DNA from 2 places in the Clostridium gelidum genome. Region 1 is predicted to be linked to the other one. Evidence: a T-box and tRNA genes for the amino acid it is inferred to sense, from the RefSeq annotation. Region 1 holds a T-box; the other holds one or more tRNA genes.
What was found. The T-box of region 1 lies ahead of alaS (alanine--tRNA ligase). A T-box ahead of a tRNA ligase gene usually reads a tRNA of that ligase, here a tRNA-Ala.
Positions count from the first base shown of each region.

Region 2: it has a tRNA-Ala gene. The T-box ahead of alaS (alanine--tRNA ligase) is inferred to sense a tRNA for this amino acid. The anticodon was not compared.

Region 1 is NZ_AP024849.1:4,664,927-4,668,437, forward strand. Features, by position in the region: gene alaS (alanine--tRNA ligase) at 1-1,517, opposite strand, end outside; T-box leader at 1,711-1,889, opposite strand; gene psyc5s11_RS21475 (AI-2E family transporter) at 2,067-3,095, opposite strand; gene psyc5s11_RS21480 (PRC-barrel domain-containing protein) at 3,076-3,511, opposite strand, start outside.
Region 2 is NZ_AP024849.1:12,595-16,105, forward strand. Features, by position in the region: rRNA gene psyc5s11_RS00045 (23S ribosomal RNA) at 1-1,595, shown strand, start outside; rRNA gene rrf (5S ribosomal RNA) at 1,710-1,826, shown strand; tRNA gene psyc5s11_RS00055 (tRNA-Ile) at 1,837-1,913, shown strand; tRNA gene psyc5s11_RS00060 (tRNA-Ala) at 1,915-1,990, shown strand; gene psyc5s11_RS00065 (transcription repressor NadR) at 2,347-2,868, shown strand; gene psyc5s11_RS00070 (NAD(P)/FAD-dependent oxidoreductase) at 2,871-3,511, shown strand, end outside.

The sequences.
Region 1 (3,511 bases):
TGTCCACCCATTTCTGCATATAAAGGAGTAACATCTGTAACTACAATAGCCTTATTTCCTTCAGTTATTGTTTCTGCAAAATCGTCACCTTCAATTAATACTTTAATTTCTGCACTTAAAGTATCATTGTCATAACCATCAAAAACAGTTTCAACATCTGCAGCTATTGCATCTGAAATATTAACATCTGCTCCCATATAGTTAGAAGTCTTTCTTGCACTTCTAGCTCTATCTCTTTGAATTTTCATTTCTTCATGAAAAGCATCTTCATCTAAAGATAAACCTTCATCTTCTAATATTTCTTTTGTTAATTCCATAGGAAAACCAAAAGTATCATATAATTTAAATCCATCTGCACCTTTAAGAACTTTTTTATTATTTTCTTTTAATTCAGCTACGAATCCATTTAATATTTCAATTCCAGAATCTAAAGTTTCTCTAAATTTATCTTCTTCTATTTTAATTACTTTTTTAATATATTCTTTTTTTGCTTCTATTTCTGGATATGCATCCTTTGAATCTCTAATAACAATATCACATAAATTGCAAAGGAAAGCATCTTTAATACCTAATGTTTTTCCATGTCTTGCTGCTCTTCTAAGAAGTCTTCTAAGTACATATCCTCTTCCTTCGTTAGATGGCATTACATCATCTGAAATCATAAAAGTTATAGATCTAATATGGTCAGTTATAAGTCTTAAAGAAATATCTATTTTATGAGCTTCTCCATATTTAACCTTTGCAAGATTTGAAGCTTCATTTAATATGTTTTCTAAAGTATCAATTTCAAATATACTATTTTTTTCTTGCATTATAGTTGCAAGTCTTTCAAGTCCCATTCCTGTATCAATATTAGTTGTTGCAAGCTTTTCATAGTTACCTTTTCCATCTCCATCGAATTGTGTAAACACAAGATTCCAAAATTCAATAATCTTGTCTTCATCTGCTGCGTTTAAAAATTCTTCTGCTGTAGTTACAATTTCAGAAGTTCTATTAAAATGAATTTCTGTACAAGGACCGCAAGGACCTGCACCATGTTCCCAAAAGTTTTCTTCTTTTCCTAATCTAAATATATGAGTTTTATCTACATCTGTAAGAGTAGTCCAATATTCATATGCTTCATCATCATCTAAATATATCGTTACATATAATTTGTCTTTGGGAAGTTCTAAAACATCTGTTATGAATTCCCATGCCCATGGAATTATTTCCTTTTTAAAATAATCTCCAAAAGAAAAGTTTCCAAGCATTTCAAAAAATGTACCATGTCTGCTTGTAATTCCTACATTCTCAATATCACCAGTTCTCACGCACTTTTGACAAGTTGTAATTCTTTTTCTTGGTGGTTGTTGTAATCCTGTAAAATAAGGCTTCAATGGAGCCATACCAGCATTTACTAATAATAAACTCTTATCATTCTTTGGAACTAGAGAAAAACTTTCAAGTCTTAAATGTTCTTTCCCCTCAAAAAATTTCAAATATGCTTCTCTAAGGTCATTTGTTTTTGTAAATTTCATAAACTATTCCTCCAATTTTTTCAGTTAACAATTAACAATGAACAGTTAACAATTAAGGAATATGTTAACTAAATTCCATTATAGAAATCTTCAAATAAAACATTTATCCTTGATTGCCAATCTTTCACGTTAGATTGTAAATTTTAATATTTTTATAATTTACCATACAAAAAAAGCTTTCTCCCTAAATAAACAAAGGGACGAAAGCTGAAATTCCGTGGTACCACCCTAATTATGTATAAATCATATACATCACTTAGTAATTTATAGCTCCTAGGTAGCTTCGAAATACATAGATAAGAAGTTTTCACCAAAGCCACTTCTTCTCTGAATATCTATACTAAATCTACTTTTCCTATTCATCGCTTAATATTTTATTATTTCATCAAAATTATATTTCATATAGCTAATTATGTCAATAACTAACTTAGACATCTTCAATAAGTAATTTTTTATCATTTAATCATTAAAAATAGAAAATTGAGATTTTAAAATATATTAATTTTTTCAAAAACTATTAACTCTCGACTTTCAACTTTTAACTTCCAGCTAAAATAAATAGTAATTTATATCGTCATATAAAACCTTTATTATAACGGCTATAGGAACCACCAACACCATTCCTATTAACCCGCCAAAATTATCCCCTGTAATTAATAAAATTATTATTACAAAAGGATGCATATCTGTGCTATCTCCTGTCATTTTAGGAGCTAAAATATCACCTTCTAATTGTTGAATCACAAACATTCCAACAATCACCCAAAGTGCTTTTACAGGCGAGTCTAAAAGTGCAACTATAACTGCTGGTATTGCACCAAATATTGGTCCAAAATAAGGTATTATATTTAATATTGCATTCAAAATAGAAATCCATAAAGGAAATTTAACTTTTAATGCTAAGAGCAAAACAAATGTTAAGACTCCTACAACCCCTGAGAGTAATAATTGACTTGCTATGTATCTTGTTAATACACTATCTATGTCTTTTAAAATTTTTTTAGTTATTGCCCTTTTTTCTGTTGGCAATAATAATAAACTTTTATTGTATATCTTACTTCCATCGCAGAGAAAATAATAAATCATAATGGGTATAATTGCAAATGAAATAATATTATCACTGAACTTAATTAAATTATCAACGGCACTTTCTGAAAAACTTATCCAAATAGCATTTCCTTTTTCTAAAACCTGGTTATATATTACATTAATCACAAAACTGTTATTTAAATTATATTTTAAAGTTACTTCTTCTAAAAAGCTATTAATATTATCAAATATATTGCTAATATTATGTATTTCATTAAACAAATCAGGTACTATAACTATTATGCAAGTTATAATAATTCCTATAATCATTGCTATAACTATTATAGATGCTGCTCTCTTGCTAACCTTAAGTTTTGCTTCAAGTGCATCTCTAATAGGACTTAAAGTATAAGCTAAAATAAAAGATATAACAATAATATTTACTATTGTATTTATTGAATGGTTAAAAAAGTAAGCTAAAATTAAAGATATAACACATACTAAAATTAATATAGATACTATTAATTTTTTATGCTTTTTTAGTTGCATTATATTGCTCCATATTATGTGGCATTGATTTAAATGAAATGCCTTCATTTCCTGTATACAATATATATTCTTCTCCAAGTATACATCTATTTAAAATAATTATTTGCTTACCTTTTATCATTTTATCTATTAGCCCTGAACTTATTACTATAGCTTTTATTGAATAATCTTGTATATCTATTATTATATCTTCCAGTACACCCTTTATATTACTTAATGTATCAATAACCTCCATATATTTAATTTCTTTAAAAGTTAAACCTTCTCCTTGCCTTATGGAATTTACTATTACATCTTCACCTATATCTATAATATCTTGCATATCTAAATAATTTTTTTTAGAAAATAAGATACTATTAGATACTTTAAAGCCTACAACTTTCCCTTGATAAAAATCTATATATAAATCTTCTATA
Region 2 (3,511 bases), 1.4 Mb from region 1:
AGAATCTTACAGGCCGAATATCTAAGGTTTCCTGAGTAAAGTTTGTCTTCTCAGGGTTAGTCGGGACCTAAGGCGAGGCCGAAAGGCGTAGTCGATGGACAATTGGTTGATATTCCAATACCACTATTATCGTTATTATCGATGGTGTGACGGAGAAGGATAGGATGTGCTAGCTATTGGATGCTAGTCTAAGCGTTTAGGGAGTTGGGATTGGCAAATCCGTTCCAACAATTCTGAGGCGTGATGGGGAAGGTTCTACGGAACCGAAGTATCTGATTCCATGCTTCCAAGAAAAGCATCTAGAAAGAGAAGTAGTGCCCGTACCGCAAACCGACACAGGTAGATGAGGAGAGAATCCTAAGGCCGACGGAAGAATTGCAGTTAAGGAACTAGGCAAATTGACCCCGTAACTTCGGGAGAAGGGGTGCCTGAGAAATCAGGCCGCAGAGAATAGGCACAAGCAACTGTTTAACAAAAACACAGGTCTCTGCTAAAGCGTAAGCTGATGTATAGGGGCTGACGCCTGCCCGGTGCTGGAAGGTTAAGGGGAATGCTTAGCACGTAAGTGCGAAGGTGTGAACTTAAGCCCCAGTAAACGGCGGCCGTAACTATAACGGTCCTAAGGTAGCGAAATTCCTTGTCAGGTAAGTTCTGACCCGCACGAATGGCGTAATGACTTGTGCACTGTCTCAACTGCAAATCCGGCGAAGTTGTAGTGCGAGTGAAGATGCTCGCTACCCGCGATTGGACGGAAAGACCCCGTAGAGCTTTACTGTAGCTTAGCATTGAATTTCGGTATTGTCTGTACAGGATAGGTGGGAGACTGGGAAATCAGAGCGTTAGCTTTGGTGGAGTCGTTGTTGGGATACCACCCTGATAGTATTGAAGTTCTAACTGGATGCCATGAAACTGGTGACAGGACATTGTTAGGTGGGCAGTTTGACTGGGGCGGTCGCCTCCTAAAATGTAACGGAGGCGCCCAAAGGTTCCCTCAGAACGGTCGGAAATCGTTCGTAGAGTGCAAAGGCATAAGGGAGCCTGACTGCGAGACCTACAAGTCGAGCAGGGACGAAAGTCGGGCTTAGTGATCCGGTGGTACCTCGTGGGAGGGCCATCGCTCAACGGATAAAAGCTACCTCGGGGATAACAGGCTGATCTCCCCCAAGAGTTCACATCGACGGGGAGGTTTGGCACCTCGATGTCGGCTCGTCGCATCCTGGGGCTGAAGTAGGTCCCAAGGGTTGGGCTGTTCGCCCATTAAAGCGGCACGCGAGCTGGGTTCAGAACGTCGTGAGACAGTTCGGTCCCTATCCGTCGCGGGCGTAGGAAATTTGAGAGGAGCTGTCCTTAGTACGAGAGGACCGGGATGGACTGACCTATGGTGTACCAGTTGTTTCGCCAGAAGCATAGCTGGGTAGCTAAGTCGGGAATGGATAAACGCTGAAAGCATCTAAGTGTGAAGCCAACCTCAAGATGAGATTTCCCATAGCGTAAGCTAGTAAGACCCCTTGAAGACTACAAGGTTGATAGGTCAGAGGTGTAAGTATGGTAACATATTTAGCTGACTGATACTAATAGGTCGAGGGCTTGACCAATTATTTAATCAAGTTGTAAAATATACATTAATTCTATATGCAATTTTGAAAGAACAATTCTTTCAAAATGCTTGACATATTATATTTTTATAAGTATAATATTGCTTGTAACAATCTCGTGACGATGGCATAGAGGTAACACTCCTTCCCATTCCGAACAGGACAGTTAAGGTCTATAGCGCCGATGGTACTGCACGGGTGACTGTGTGGCAGAGTAGGACGTTGCGAGGTAAATTAAAAGGGATCTTTAGCTCAGTTGGTTAGAGCAACCGGCTCATAACCGGTAGGTCTAGGGTTCGAGTCCCTGAAGGTCCACCATGGGGGTTTAGCTCAGTTGGGAGAGCACCTGCCTTGCACGCAGGGGGTCAAGGGTTCAACTCCCTTAATCTCCACCATTAGAAGAAACTATGAATTATAATTCATAGTTTTTTTGTTATTTAATTATTTTATTTAAATAATTTAAGAATAAAAGGTACGGATGAAAATTATATTATAAGAATATTTCAAGTTAAATATATTAAGAAAAAATTATAGTTACTATAAATAGCATTACTTTTGGTAATTTTTTAAAGTATAATAATATGTGGTAGCTATAATTATACTCATTAAATCGGAGTATAATTATTAGATGCTATTAAATAATTGAATTTAGATATAATAAATTATTTGAAACAGAATAATGATAAGGATAAAATACAATTTATAAGTATTAATAATATATGATAATTATAATTAGTAATAGGAGGATAGTATGAATTCTGTTGATAGAAGAGAAAGTATAATTAAATTACTATTAGTAAGTAATGAACCAATAAAAGGGAGTGTAATAGCAAGCAAATATTTAGTAACTAGACAGGTAATAGTAAAAGATATAGCAATTCTTAGAGCTAAGGGAGAAAATATAATAGCAACTCCAGATGGATATATAATTAACAAAAAAGAAAATAAAGTTAAAGCAATTATTGCAGTAACACATAATGAAGAAGAAATGTTTACCGAAATGAGTATAGTAATTAAATATGGTGGAACAATTGAAGATGTAATAGTAGAGCATCCGTTATATGGAGAAATAGCAGCAATGCTTATGATAAAAAATTATAATGAATTAAATAAATTTGTTCAAAAATATCAAGAGCAAAAGGCCAGGTTATTATCTGTATTAACAAATGGAGTTCATTTACATACTATATCAGCGGAAAGTGACGATGATATTAATTTAATTATATCAGAATTAAAAAAAAATAATTTTATAGTTTCAGATTTGGAGGATTAATGATGGATTATGATGTATTAATTTTAGGTGGAGGAATAATTGGCTGTGCAGTGGCATATGAGCTTTCTAAATATAATATAAACATAGCTTTAATTGAAAAGGATTATGATGTAGCGAATGATCTCTCTTGTTCCAATACAGCGGTTATTTATGATGGTTCTGAGTCTTATGATGACATTATGGCTAAATTAGAGAATAGGGGAACGAGTTTAATTGAAAAACATTGCAAAAAATTTAATATTAAATATAATAAAGTTGGTGCATTAAGAATTTCATCAAATGAAACTAGATATGATGTATTTGATATAATGTATAAAAATGCTATGGAGCGGTCTATCGAAGGCGTAAATATAATAGAAGGCAATCAAATTTATAATATAGAGCCTAATTTAGGGACAAATATAAATAAAGCTTTGTATTCTAAAAATATTGCATTAATTGCGCCTTATAATTTAGCTGTTTCTTATGCAGAAGTAGCAGCAGATAATGGTGTTAATTTTAGATTAGAAGAAGAAGTTATAGATATTAAAAACATTTCTAAGGGATTTAAGGTGACTACAAATAAAAATAAATTTACATGCAAATTTGTAATTAATACAATTTCAAATGAAATTTCTATTGATAAGCAAAGCAAAACTTATAA